One region of the Arthrobacter sp. 05T442 genome, then DNA from elsewhere that is predicted to be linked to it. Evidence: predicted binding sites of a transcription regulator. Region 1 holds the regulator's gene; the other holds the start of a gene.

Region 1 (6,054 bases):
ATGCCGTGCAGTGGCTCGACCACGATGCCCTCGACCCGGAGATCGTCGCCCCAGACCTTCTCGACGAGTTCGGCGTCGTGCTTGCCTTCCACCCAGATCCGGCTGGCCTTGGCCACCTGCGCACGCTGGCCCTCCACACGGACCGAGCCCGACGCCGTGCGGCCTGCTCCGGCGCCCGGTGCCGCACCCCGTGGAGCCGGCGGCATGAGCCGGACGGGCTGGCCCTCCAGCAGGAAGCCGAAGCCCAGGCGGAAGGACCTCGACTTGCCCCGCCGATCCTCGAGCGCCACAACATGCATGCCGCCGGACTTTTCGACCCGGGTGACGGCCCCGACCCACCCGGACTGCACATCCTCGAGCACCATGCCGCGTTCCACAGGGATCTCGGGCAGTTGGGTCTTGGCGGGGGCGGACATGTCCTGGGGTCCCCAGTTCTGGTACGACATCTCTTACACACTGCTTTGCACTCGGAATGTACGGCGGTCAGTGAAACCATCCGGGGACGCGCGGCGTACGCCGCGCGACGGGATGCGCTGCCAGGGCCGCTGCGTCCCCCGTGCCCGGAGCGCTGTGCCCGGAAACACGGATCCGGGAGCAACGCCTGGAGCGAATCCAATGCTAACAACGCGGCGAGTCATATTAGACTGGTTAGCACTTAGGCATGTCGAGTGCTAACCGTAGGCCGCCCGCCAGGTGCGGCGCGGGGCAGGCGCCGCACGCCAGACCGGATACTGGACCGACGATTGGAGGCGGAGCGTGAGCGAACCACGCAAACTCGAAGTGCTGCGCGCAATCGTGGAGGACTACGTCCATTCGCGTGAACCCGTTGGCTCCAAGGCGCTCGTTGAACGGCACCACCTTGGCGTGTCCAGCGCCACGATCCGCAACGACATGGCGGCGCTGGAAGATGAGGGCCTCATCACAGCACCGCACACGAGTTCAGGCAGAATCCCTACGGACAAGGGCTACCGGCTCTTTGTCGACCAGATTTCGGCCGTCAAGCCCCTCTCCCATGCGGAACGCCGCGCCATCCAGGCGCTGCTCGAGGGCTCGGATGACCTCGACGACGTCCTTGACCGGACTGTGCGGCTCCTGTCGCAGCTGACCAACCAGGTCGCCGTCGTGCAGTACCCGCTGCTCAGCCGCGCCAAGGTCCGGCACGTCGAATTCGTGCTGCTGGCACCCAGGAAGGTGTTGGCGGTTTTGATCGCGGACACCGGGAAGGTCGAGCAGCGGGTCATCGACGTCGGCCAGGACCTCCCCGACGAGGCGCTCTCGGAGCTGCGTACCCGCTTCCTGGGCATCCTGTCGGGGCTGCCGCTGAACCTGCTGCCCCAGTCCCTGCAGGCCGTCGTCGCCAGCTGCCCGCCAGTCCGGCGCGGCGCCGCCCAGGCCCTGGCCCGCGGCCTGGAGGCCCTCGCCACGAGCGGCCGCGAAGAGCGCATGGTCATGGCCGGCACCGCCAACCTTGCCCGCTCCAACGTGGATTTCCCGCTGAGTATCGGCCCGGTCCTGGAAGCACTCGAGGAGCAGGTGGTGATGCTCCGGCTGCTCAGCGAAATGGCCGAGGATCCGCGCGGCGTCACCGTGAGCATCGGACGTGAGAACCCCTACGACGGGCTTGCCGAGGCTTCCGTGGTGGCCACCGGGTATGGCCCGGACGCCACAGCGAAGGTCGGCGTGCTGGGGCCCACCCGGATGGATTATCCGACCACCATGGCCGCGGTCCGCGCGGTGGCCCGCTACCTTTCGAGGATCCTCGGGCCCTGACCGGCCATTTGACCGACAGCCGGCCCCCGGGCTTCGGCACCAGACTTCTTGCCCCACAGGCAGTACTACAAGGAAGAGATACGAACTTTGAGCAGCCATTACGACGTTCTTGGAGTCTCCCGCGAAGCAACGGGTGAAGAGATTAAGAAGGCTTACCGCAAACTGGCGCGAACCCTGCACCCGGATGTGAACCCGGGGGAGGACGCCTCGGACCGGTTCAAGGCCGTCACCCACGCGTACGAGGTCCTCTCCGATCCGCAGAAACGCCGGGTCTACGACACCACCGGCAATGAGAACGGCACCGACAACGGCTTCGGCGGCGGCAGCTACGCCGGCCAGGGGTTCGCCTTCCAGGACATCTTCGACACGTTCTTCGGCGGCGGAGGCGGCCAGGGCGGCCCGGCGTCCAGGGTCCGCCGCGGCCAGGACGCCCTCATCAGCGTCCGGATCGACCTCCGTGACGCCGTGTTCGGCGTCAACAGGAAGCTTGAGGTTGACACTGCCGTCACGTGCCCGACCTGTGAAGGCTCCTGCTGCCGCGCAGGCAGCCACCCGGAACGCTGCGACATCTGCGGCGGCTCCGGACAGGTCCAGCGCGCTGTCCGGTCCATCCTCGGCCAGGTCATGACGTCGGCCCCCTGCGGCTCCTGCGAGGGCTTCGGGACCGTCATCAAGGACCCCTGCAACGAGTGCAACGGCCAGGGCCGGATCCGCAGCCGCCGTTCCCTGACCGTCAAGGTTCCCGCCGGTGTAGCCACGGGCACCCGCATCCAGTTGTCCGGACAGGGCGAGGCGGGCCCTGCCGGCGGCCCCCCGGGCGACCTTTACGTCGAAATCCGCGTCAACAACGACGCCACCTACGTCCGCGACGGCGACGACCTGCACGCCAGCCTCAACATCCCGATGACGGCCGCCGCCCTGGGCACGGAGCTGAGCCTGGACACCTTCGACGGGCCGCAGGAGATCGACGTCAAGGCCGGGACCCAGTCAGGGGAGGTCATCACCCTCCGCGGGCTCGGCGTGACGCACCTGCGCGGCTACGGCCGCGGGGACCTCAAGGTCCACCTGCAGGTGGATACCCCCGGTAAGCTCGACACCGCCCAGGAAGACCTGCTGCGGCAGCTCGCCAAGCTGCGCGGCGAGCAGTTCACCGACGGAAAGCTGGCCGCGAGCGGCGGTGTGTTCGCGAAGCTGCGGGACAGGCTCGGTAACCTGTAGCGGTGAGCAACCCGGTCTTCTTCACCCCCGCAGGATCCCTGGACCAGCAGGTCCCCGGGTCGACCTTTGTCCTCGAGGGCTCCGAGGCGCGCCACGCCGTCACGGTGAAGCGGCTTTCCGCCGGGGAGTCCGTGGACATTGCCGACGGCGCCGGCAAGCGGCTCACCGGCACCGTGACAGCCGTGGCGCCCGGAACGCTGACCGTGGAGTGCTCTGGCATCTCCGCCGAGCCCCGGCCTGCGATCAGCCTTGTCCTCGTCCAGGCCCTCGCCAAGGGAGACCGCGACGAGCTCGGGGCCGAGACCGCCACAGAATTGGGCATCGACGCTGTCATCCCCTGGCAGGCGGAGCGTTCCATCGTCCGGTGGAAGGCCGAACGTGCCGCCAAGGCGCATGCCAAATGGCAGTCGGTGGTCACGGCGGCGGCGAAGCAGGCACGGCGTGCCTGGATTCCCGAGGTGCGTGCCGCCGTCGACGGCGCCGGCCTGCAGTCGGCCGTTGCCGCCGCCGACCTCGCGGTCATCCTGCACGAGGACGCGGTGCGGCCCCTCCGGGAGGTACTGCAGGCGTGGGCGGACACCCAGGAGCCCGACGGCGGGTCCGCCCGGCAGGGCCGCGAAGTGCTCCTGATCGTCGGCCCGGAAGGCGGCATCAGCCCGCGGGAAGTCACGCGGCTCTGCGACGCCGGTGCGGTTACCGCCCTGCTGGGGCACCACGTGCTGCGCTCATCCACCGCCGGCCCGGCCGCGACCGTGCTGGCAAGCGACGTCCTCGGCCGCTGGTAGGCGGCCGGCAGCCGTCACTGGCTGGCCAGCCCGCCGGACCCACCTCAAAGGCCTGCTTGCCGGACGTGTTCGACGGGCTTATTTGACGGTGAAACCGCGGGTGTCGACGTTCAAGTCCTGGGCGGTGCCGGCCGGGTCCAGCTGGGACACCCGGACCTCGTAGTTGCCCGGTGCGAGGTTCACGGACAAGTTGAACACACCGGACTGGGCTGCGTCGGCGGAGGCGGTCGTACTGCCGTTGAGGTATGCGGACTTGGCGTTGCTGCCGTCCACGCGCAGGATCTCCCAGTGCAGCTTCCCGCCCGGGGCAGTGCTCCGCCCGTTGATCTTGACGGTCCCTTCGCCGATTGATGTTCCTTCCTGCGGATCGATGATCCACACGGGAGCGACCATTCCGGCGCTGCGGGAGGTTGGCGAGCCGAGCCGGACATGGTTGAACGCCACATAGTCGGTGTGCCCGTCGACGAGCACCACCACCTGGATCTGTTGTCCGGAATCAATCAGCCCCGCGCTGGCGGCCGCCGCCGTCGCGGTGTAGACGAGTTGCTGGATTGCGCGCTCGGCCATTGCCGCATCCACGTTGCTGTTGAACGCATCCGCCGACACGTCCACCGTGATGACGTTTTTTCCGGAGATGGACGTGGCCAGCTTCTTCGGGTTCTGCCAGGGCGTGAAGTAGTCCGGGTCGAGGGGTTTCTGGGACATCATCACCCGGAGGGCGCGCGTCACCGGGTTGTCCTGTTCCGGAACGTCACGGAACTCCCGGTACAGGAACACATTCTCATTGCTCCGGCCGATCCAGTAGACCGGGGCCTTGTTGGAGGTCTGGGTGGTTTCGAGCGGAGCGCTGGTGCTCGGGGCCCCGGAGGAGGCGGGGCCCGGGACGACCTGGGAGGGGCTGCTGGAGTTTGTGATCCCGGACTGCGGCGTTGCCACGCAGCCGGACAGCACCATGGCCGCGGGCAGCAGCAGGAGCAGCACGCCCGGGCGGATGCGCCCGACTGCCGCTGACTGTCCAACTGCACGCTGCCTGATTGCCGCTGTCCTTTCTTCGATGCTTTCCCCGGCCAACTGCCCGGCAACCCTGCCAGGTCCCGGGGCCCGTTCCTGCCGCCCGCACCCGGGCCGTGGCCGATTTCCAGCATGGCACACCGGTCCGGCGCAGCACCGTGCTTTGCCGGCGGGGGCCGGAACTGCAACGGGAACGATATGAGGCCGATACAAAGTTGATACCTAAATTGGCGAAAAGCGGGCCGGAGGCCGTCCGTTCGGCGGCCCCCGGCGTGCGGCGCGCCGTGCTGGCGTAAGATGGAAGGACCTGCTGAACCCGGCCCCGAAGGCGAGCACCGCCGTCGGACCGGTTCGGGGGGACAGACCATTTCCGTACTGGAGGGGACCAGAGGCCCGCGGGCCAACACCATGACTGAAGCAGCGAACAGCAAGGCCCGGATGAGCGCCGGAGGGCGCACCGCGGGTGAATTCCCACACTCCCTGCCGGGGCTGCGGACGGAGGTGGTCCTGTTCGACGATTCGGATCAGATGGTCCAGTCGCTGGGCAGCCACGACGAAGCCTTACGGTTCATCGAAAACCAGTTCCCGGCCGTTGACTTCCACGTCCGCGGGAACGAACTCTCGATCAGCGGGCCCTCCGCCGACGTGCCGCGGATCATGCGCCTGCTCAACGAGGTGCGCGGCCTCGTCGCCAGGGGCACCGTCATCACCCCGGCGGTGCTGCAGCAGCTCGTCTCGCTGCTCCGCAGCCAGTCACTGCAGAACCCCGTTGACGTGCTGACCACCAACATCCTCTCCACCCGCGGGAAGACCATCCGAGCGAAGACCCTGAACCAGAAGAACTATGTGGACGCCATTGATGCGAACACGGTGATTTTCGGGATCGGACCGGCGGGCACCGGCAAGACGTACCTGGCGATGGCGAAGGCCGTCCAGGCCCTGCAGCAGAAGGAAGTCAGCCGCATCATCCTGACCCGGCCTGCCGTGGAAGCGGGGGAGCGGCTCGGCTTCCTGCCCGGTACCCTGAGCGACAAGATCGACCCTTACCTGCGGCCCCTGTACGACGCCCTGCACGACATGATGGACCCCGAATCCATTCCCCGCCTGATGGCGGCCGGAACCATCGAGGTCGCGCCGCTGGCCTACATGCGCGGGCGCACGCTCAATGACGCCTTCATCATTCTTGACGAGGCGCAAAACACCACCCCGGAACAGATGAAGATGTTCCTCACCCGCCTGGGCTTCGGCTCCAAGATGGTGGTCACCGGCG
Region 2 (6,054 bases), on a different contig from region 1:
GCCGGCCGGTCTGCGGCGCGGGGATCCGGGGCTGCACGGGCTGTATGGGCTGTGCGGCGTCCTGCGGCGTCGGGCCGAAGCCGGGGCCCTGCCGGACGGCCACGCCCTGCTGGAAGGCGGTGGCTGCCGCCCGGGCACGGTCGTCCGCTGCTTCGTTGAGGTCGTGCCCGGCGTGGCCGCGCACCCATTCGAAGGTGTACTTGCGGCCAACGAGCTCCTGGTCGATGTCTTTGAGCAGGTCCACGTTCAGGACAGGTTTGCCGTCCGCCTTCCGCCAGCCCTTGCGCTTCCAGCCCGGCATCCACTTGGTGACCGCGTTGATGACGTACTGGCTGTCGCAAAGGATGTGGAGATCCTCCGCAGGCACGTGAGCCGTAGCACGGAACAGGTCCAGGACCGCCATCAGCTCACCCTGGTTGTTCGTGCCGTGGGGCCATCCTCCGGCCCGCCAGCAGTCGTCGTCCACGTACCAGGCCCATCCGGCGGGGCCGGGATTTCCTAAAGCCGAACCGTCGGCCGCTGCTGTAATCGTCACTGCACTATCCTGCCAGACCCGCCGACCCCACCGGACGCTCCCTCACCTTTGGCGCCAATCCACCCAACGCTCCCTCACCTTTGGCGCCAATCCACCCAACGCTCCCGCGCATCCGGTTCTCAGGTGAGGGAGCATCCGGTTCTCAGGTGAGGTAGCATCCGGTTCTCAGGTGAGGGAGCATTCGCGCGATCACTGTCATACCTGAGGCGGCGTCGGCCAAGCAATGACCACAACTGAGGGAGGGTTGGATAGAGGGGGGCGATACGTGAGGGAGGGTTGGACCGGGGCCGTCATTAACCGACGACGGCGGCCCCACCCGAAGGTGGGACCGCCGTCGTTGAAACCGGACCTTGTGGGTCAGGCGTTCAGGGGCCTGGGAGCCGGGTGGTTAGAAACCGCCCATGCCGCCCATGCCGCCCATGTCGTCGCCGCCGCCCATGGCCGGGGAGTTCTTCTCCGGCTTGTCGGCCACAACGGCCTCGGTGGTGAGGAACAGGCCGGCGATGGACGCCGCGTTCTGCAGGGCAGAGCGGGTTACCTTGACCGGGTCGTTGATGCCGGCAGCCAGCAGGTCCACGTACTCGCCGGTTGCAGCGTTCAGGCCGTGGCCTGCAGGCAGGCCGCGGACCTTGTCCACCACGACGCCGGGTTCGAGGCCGGCGTTGAAAGCGATCTGCTTCAGCGGGGCGTCGATGGCAACGCGGACGATGTTCGCGCCGGTTGCTTCGTCGCCTTCGAGCTGCAGGTTGGCGAATGCCTTGGCACCGGCCTGGATCAGGGCAACGCCACCGCCGGCGACGATGCCCTCTTCGACAGCAGCCTTGGCGTTGCGGACTGCGTCCTCAATGCGGTGCTTGCGTTCCTTGAGCTCGACTTCGGTTGCGGCACCGGCCTTGATGACTGCAACGCCGCCGGCCAGCTTGGCCAGGCGCTCCTGCAGCTTCTCGCGGTCGTAGTCGGAATCGGAGTTCTCGATCTCGGCGCGGATCTGGGACACGCGGCCGGCGATCTGGTCGGCGTCGCCTGCACCCTCGACAATGGTGGTCTCGTCCTTGGTGACAGTGACCTTGCGGGCGCGGCCGAGGAGTTCGAGGCCGGCGGTCTCAAGCTTGAGGCCGACTTCCTCGGAGATGACCTGGCCACCGGTGAGGATGGCGATGTCCGCAAGCTGGGCCTTCCGGCGGTCGCCGAAGCCCGGGGCCTTGACGGCGACGGACTTGAACGTGCCGCGGATCTTGTTGACGATCAGGGTGGCCAGGGCCTCGCCCTCGATGTCTTCGGCAATGATCAGCAGCGGCTTGTTGGACTGCATGACCTTTTCGAGGACAGCAACCAGTTCCTTGACGTTGGAGATCTTGGAGTTCACGATCAGGATGTACGGATCCTCAAGGACCGTTTCCTGGCGCTCGGCGTCAGTGACGAAGTACGCGGAGATGTAGCCCTTATCGAAGCGCATGCCTTCGGTGAGCTCCAGCTCGAGGCCGAACGTGTTCGACTCCTCGACGGTGATGACGCCTTCCTTGCCGACCTTGTCCAGGGCTTCGGCAATCAGGGCGCCAATTTCGTTGTCACCGGCGGAGATCGACGCCGTGGCGGCAATCTCTTCCTTGGTTTCGATTTCCTTGGCGGATGCCAGGAGTTCGCGGGTGACGGCTTCTACAGCCTTCTCGATGCCGCGCTTGAGGGACAGCGGGTCAGCTCCGGCCGCGACGTTGCGCAGGCCTTCCTTGACCAGGGCCTGTGCCAGAACGGTGGCCGTGGTGGTGCCGTCGCCAGCGACGTCGTCCGTCTTCTTGGCAACTTCCTTGACCAGCTCGGCGCCGATCTTCTCGTAAGGATCGTCCAGCTCGATCTCCTTGGCGATGGAAACACCATCGTTGGTGATCGTGGGGGCGCCCCACTTCTTTTCGAGGACGACGTTGCGTCCACGCGGGCCGAGGGTGACCTTGACGGCGTCGGCGAGGATGTTCAGGCCCCGCTCAAGACCGCGGCGTGCCTCTTCATCAAATGCAATGATCTTGGCCATAACGGCAGTAGTCCTTTCGGGACAGTCGTTAAGAATGAACCTTTGCTGCGGTGCCCGCGACGGACGATCCTTCCCCGGCGGCCTCTGTATGCCGCTGGGTCCGGGATCTCACCCCAGCCAGGTATTTCTTTCGCTCCCGGTCCAAATGCCTCGCTTCGCAACCGGCGGAACCGGGCGTCGTTTTAGCAGTCAGTACGCGGGAGTGCTAAGTCAATAATTAGCACTCCCCCGGGTAGAGTGCAAGCAGTGGGCTGCCGGGGCCGCGCCGTTCGGGGGCCCAATACGCTACAAGCGATCAGCGGCCGCTGCTCCTCGAGGATTCGTTGCCGCTCATTCTGGCCTTGTTGTCCGCGCCGTAGGCGTAGACCGTGTAGTTCGCCTCCGTGATGTCGCCGTGGGCGTCGAAGTTGATCCGTCCGGACGTGCCGTCGTAGTCGGGGCGCTTGCCCGCACGGATCGCGTCGGTGCATTCCTTGTAGGAGTTGCACGTTTGGGCTTCACCGGCCGGCTGCCCGGCCTGGGCGGACGGTGCGGTCCCGCCGGAGACGGCGACGAGGTTAGCCGCGATGGAGGTGCCGGCGTCGTCCTGCGCGGAAGCAGCCGCGATGGCAGCGAGCATGACGGCATCGTAGGTCTCGGCGGCGTACGTCATGTCCTTCAGGCCCGGATCCACGGCCACCAGCGAGGCCTGGAACGCCGCGGACGCGTACAGGCCGGGCAGGATCCCGCGCGCGCCGTCGAGCGCGTTCGCGCCCAGCCCGGAACCGTACTGGTTGACGGCCCCGTCACTGAGGATGAGCTTCTTGCCTGCGAGCCCGACGTTGTTCAGTTCAGCGATGGCGCCCTGAGCACCCGCCTTGGCGATGAGGACGACGGCGTCGGGCGCCGCCGCTTTGGCGGCGGCTGCCGCCTGTTGCGCCTGCCCGGGCTTGAACTCGGCGTCGGCCACGGGATCCATTCCGGCCTGTTTGGCGGCGGCGGTCACAGCGGCCGCGACGTCCGTGCCGTAGCTGCCTTCCTCGTGCACCACGGCTAGAGTCTTGGAGCCGCCGTCCTTGACGAGTTTGGCGAGGACAGGGGCCTGGGCGACGTCGGAAGCCGACGTGCGGAAATAGTAACCGCCGCTCTTGTAGGTGCTGAGGCCGCCGGCGGAATTGGCTGGCGAAATCACAGCAATCTTGGCGTTGGAGAGCACGTCGATGGCACCGGGGGCGTGGCTGGAATCCGTCGGGCCGATCACGACGTCGGCTTTGGCCGCCACCAGGGATTTGGCCTGGGCAGCGGCGTCCGCACTGATCGATTCCGGGAGCAACTCGACCGGTTTGCCTTTATGGCCGCCGGCCGCGTTGATTTCCTTGACTGCAAGCTTCGCGGCGGCCAGCTGGGGAGCATTGAGGAAGTTCTGCGCGCCGGTATTGTCCAGGATCAGGCCTATCCGCAGCGTGCCGTCACCGCTGGCGTCAGCGCCGGCCACGCGGGCGCTGCCTGACGGGCCCAGGCATGCCGACAGGGCCAGAACCGCGGCCCCTCCGATGGCTACGGCGCGGACCGGGCGCGGAAGCCGCGTCAGGCGTCGGGCAGGGGCGTGGCGGGCGTGCGCTGCAGCGGGGAATGTCACTAGGCGGGCCGGACGCTTTCGGCCTGCGGGCCTTTCTCGCCCTCGCCGACTTCCAGCTCCACGCGCTGGCCTTCGTCCAGGGCGCGGTAGCCGTCCCCGACAATCGCGGACCAGTGCACGAACACGTCATTCCCGGAGTCGTCCACGGTGATGAAACCGTAGCCCTTTTCGGCGTTGAACCATTTGACGGTTCCCAGTGCCATGGTGTCCACACTTTCAGCTAGCTTGCGGGCGGCCCACCTCAATGTGCCGCGGAATGCGAAACGAAGTCCGCAGATACTCTACCTACAGCCTTACCCAGGCGGGCGGGCTGCCTGCCCGGTCGGCGACGATAGTTATTCAGGCGTAACCGGATCCGGCTACTTGAAGCCGGGCCCCAGGACAACAACGAGGGGGACCTTGAAATCGGCGGACTCCACAGTCGTCGGGATGCCAAGCAAGCTCCCCAGCGCCTCGGCGTTGCCCTTCTGCGCCGCGCTGCTGTAGAAGATGACGGAGGTGGCCTGCCGGGCGCCGGGCCAGTTGCCCAACGTACCGAGTGTCCAGCCCGCTGTGGAAACAGTGCCACCGACCCGGCTGGCGAGTCCAGCGGTGGTGGTGCCGTTGTAGATGGTCACCGGCTGGGTCTTGTCGACGGCGGCGGCAGCCGCCTTAGGTGCGACGGGGGCGGTGGCGGAGGCCGGGGCGGGGGCCGAGGGCGCGTCGCTGGGCTGGGCGCTGGGCGCCGCAGGGCTCAAAGGAGCCGCGCTGCCCGCGGTCGGTGCGGCCGATGCCGAGACGCTGGCGCCGGACTGGGCGGCCGACAGCGCCGAGGTTTCGCCAGCGGAGGAGAACCCGAGCTTGGGCAGGATCAGGAAGGCCACGAGACCGATGGCCAACGCCACACATCCGACGGCGAGGATGGGCATGAGGCTGCGGCGGCGAGATTCGGCGGCGGCCCGGTGGACCCCCTGCCGTGCGGAGGTCTCCGGGACCCGATCAAATTCATCCCGTGCGTATTTGGTCATGGTAAAACGACGTCCTTGCTGATTTCTTACGAGGTGCCCGAGGCCGGAGCCGGCGCACAAGCGTGCGAATCCGGCTGTGATTCCCGCGGTTTTACGCGTCTGACCCCAACCGGCGTGCAGTGCGGGCACGTTGGCGTGACGTACGTAGTCTACGCAATCTCTTCACAAGCATAGGATCGTGGGCCAGCGCATCCTCTGTATCGATGAGTGCGTTGAGGATCTGGTAATAGTGCGTGGCGGACAGATCGAAGAGTTCCCGGATGGCCTGTTCTTTGGCCCCGGCGTATTTCCACCACTGCCGCTCCAGTGCCAGCATCTGCTGGTCTCGGCTGCTCAGCGGAGAGTCCCCGCGGGAACCCCGAAGTTCGGCAGCTTCCGCATCCTCGTCCGCGGGCAGGAGCTCTTGCGCTTGTTCGGCCACGACACACTCCCTGACTCGTTCGGATGAATTCCTCCCCCATGGTACGGGCGAACCACAGCCTTGTCATTTGCGCCGGACCGGCTTCGGGAGCTTTTCGGACCAGCCCGTACGGTGTCGGAGCAGCCTGCGAGAATGGAGCCCATGGTCGATTCGTTTGCCTTGTTCGAGCACGAACCTCACACTGCAGAAACCGTGAGCTTCGCCGAGATGGCCCGCCTGCCCCTGGGTGAACTCGTCGCGCCGGACTGGGCGGACGCTCTCTCCCCGGTCGAGGGGCAGCTGCGGGCTGTGCTGGAATTCCTCGCCGCTGAAGTGGCCGACGGGCACAAAGTCCTGCCGCCGCCGTCGTACGTGCTGCGGGCCTTCCGGCAGCCGCTGGCCGGCGTCCGGGTCCTGATCGTGGGCCAGGACCCCTACCCGACGCCCGGCCACGCCGTGGGCTTGTCC

Evidence for each region. The regulator HrcA, encoded in region 1, represses chaperone genes, less so after heat shock. The targets are predictions, from matches to a motif close to TTNGCACTCGNNNNNNNCGAGTGCNAA.
Region 2: a site for HrcA is predicted at 2,744-2,770, ahead of groL (chaperonin GroEL). Genes of this name have one in related genera too.

Annotation. Positions count from the first base shown of each region.
Region 1 is NZ_JBFTKM010000008.1:102,468-108,521, reverse strand. It holds gene AC1DES_RS10125 (DUF3097 domain-containing protein) at 1-446, opposite strand, end outside; gene hrcA (heat-inducible transcriptional repressor HrcA) at 757-1,770, shown strand; gene dnaJ (molecular chaperone DnaJ) at 1,858-2,988, shown strand; gene AC1DES_RS10110 (16S rRNA (uracil(1498)-N(3))-methyltransferase) at 2,991-3,773, shown strand; gene AC1DES_RS10105 (GerMN domain-containing protein) at 3,852-4,727, opposite strand; gene AC1DES_RS10100 (PhoH family protein) at 5,193-6,054, shown strand, end outside.
Region 2 is NZ_JBFTKM010000003.1:249,299-255,352, forward strand. It holds gene AC1DES_RS05680 (RNase H family protein) at 1-535, opposite strand, end outside; gene groL (chaperonin GroEL) at 924-2,561, opposite strand; gene AC1DES_RS05690 (ABC transporter substrate-binding protein) at 2,857-4,131, opposite strand; gene AC1DES_RS05695 (cold-shock protein) at 4,179-4,382, opposite strand; gene AC1DES_RS05700 (LytR C-terminal domain-containing protein) at 4,539-5,186, opposite strand; gene AC1DES_RS05705 (DUF3263 domain-containing protein) at 5,278-5,607, opposite strand; gene AC1DES_RS05710 (uracil-DNA glycosylase) at 5,749-6,054, shown strand, end outside.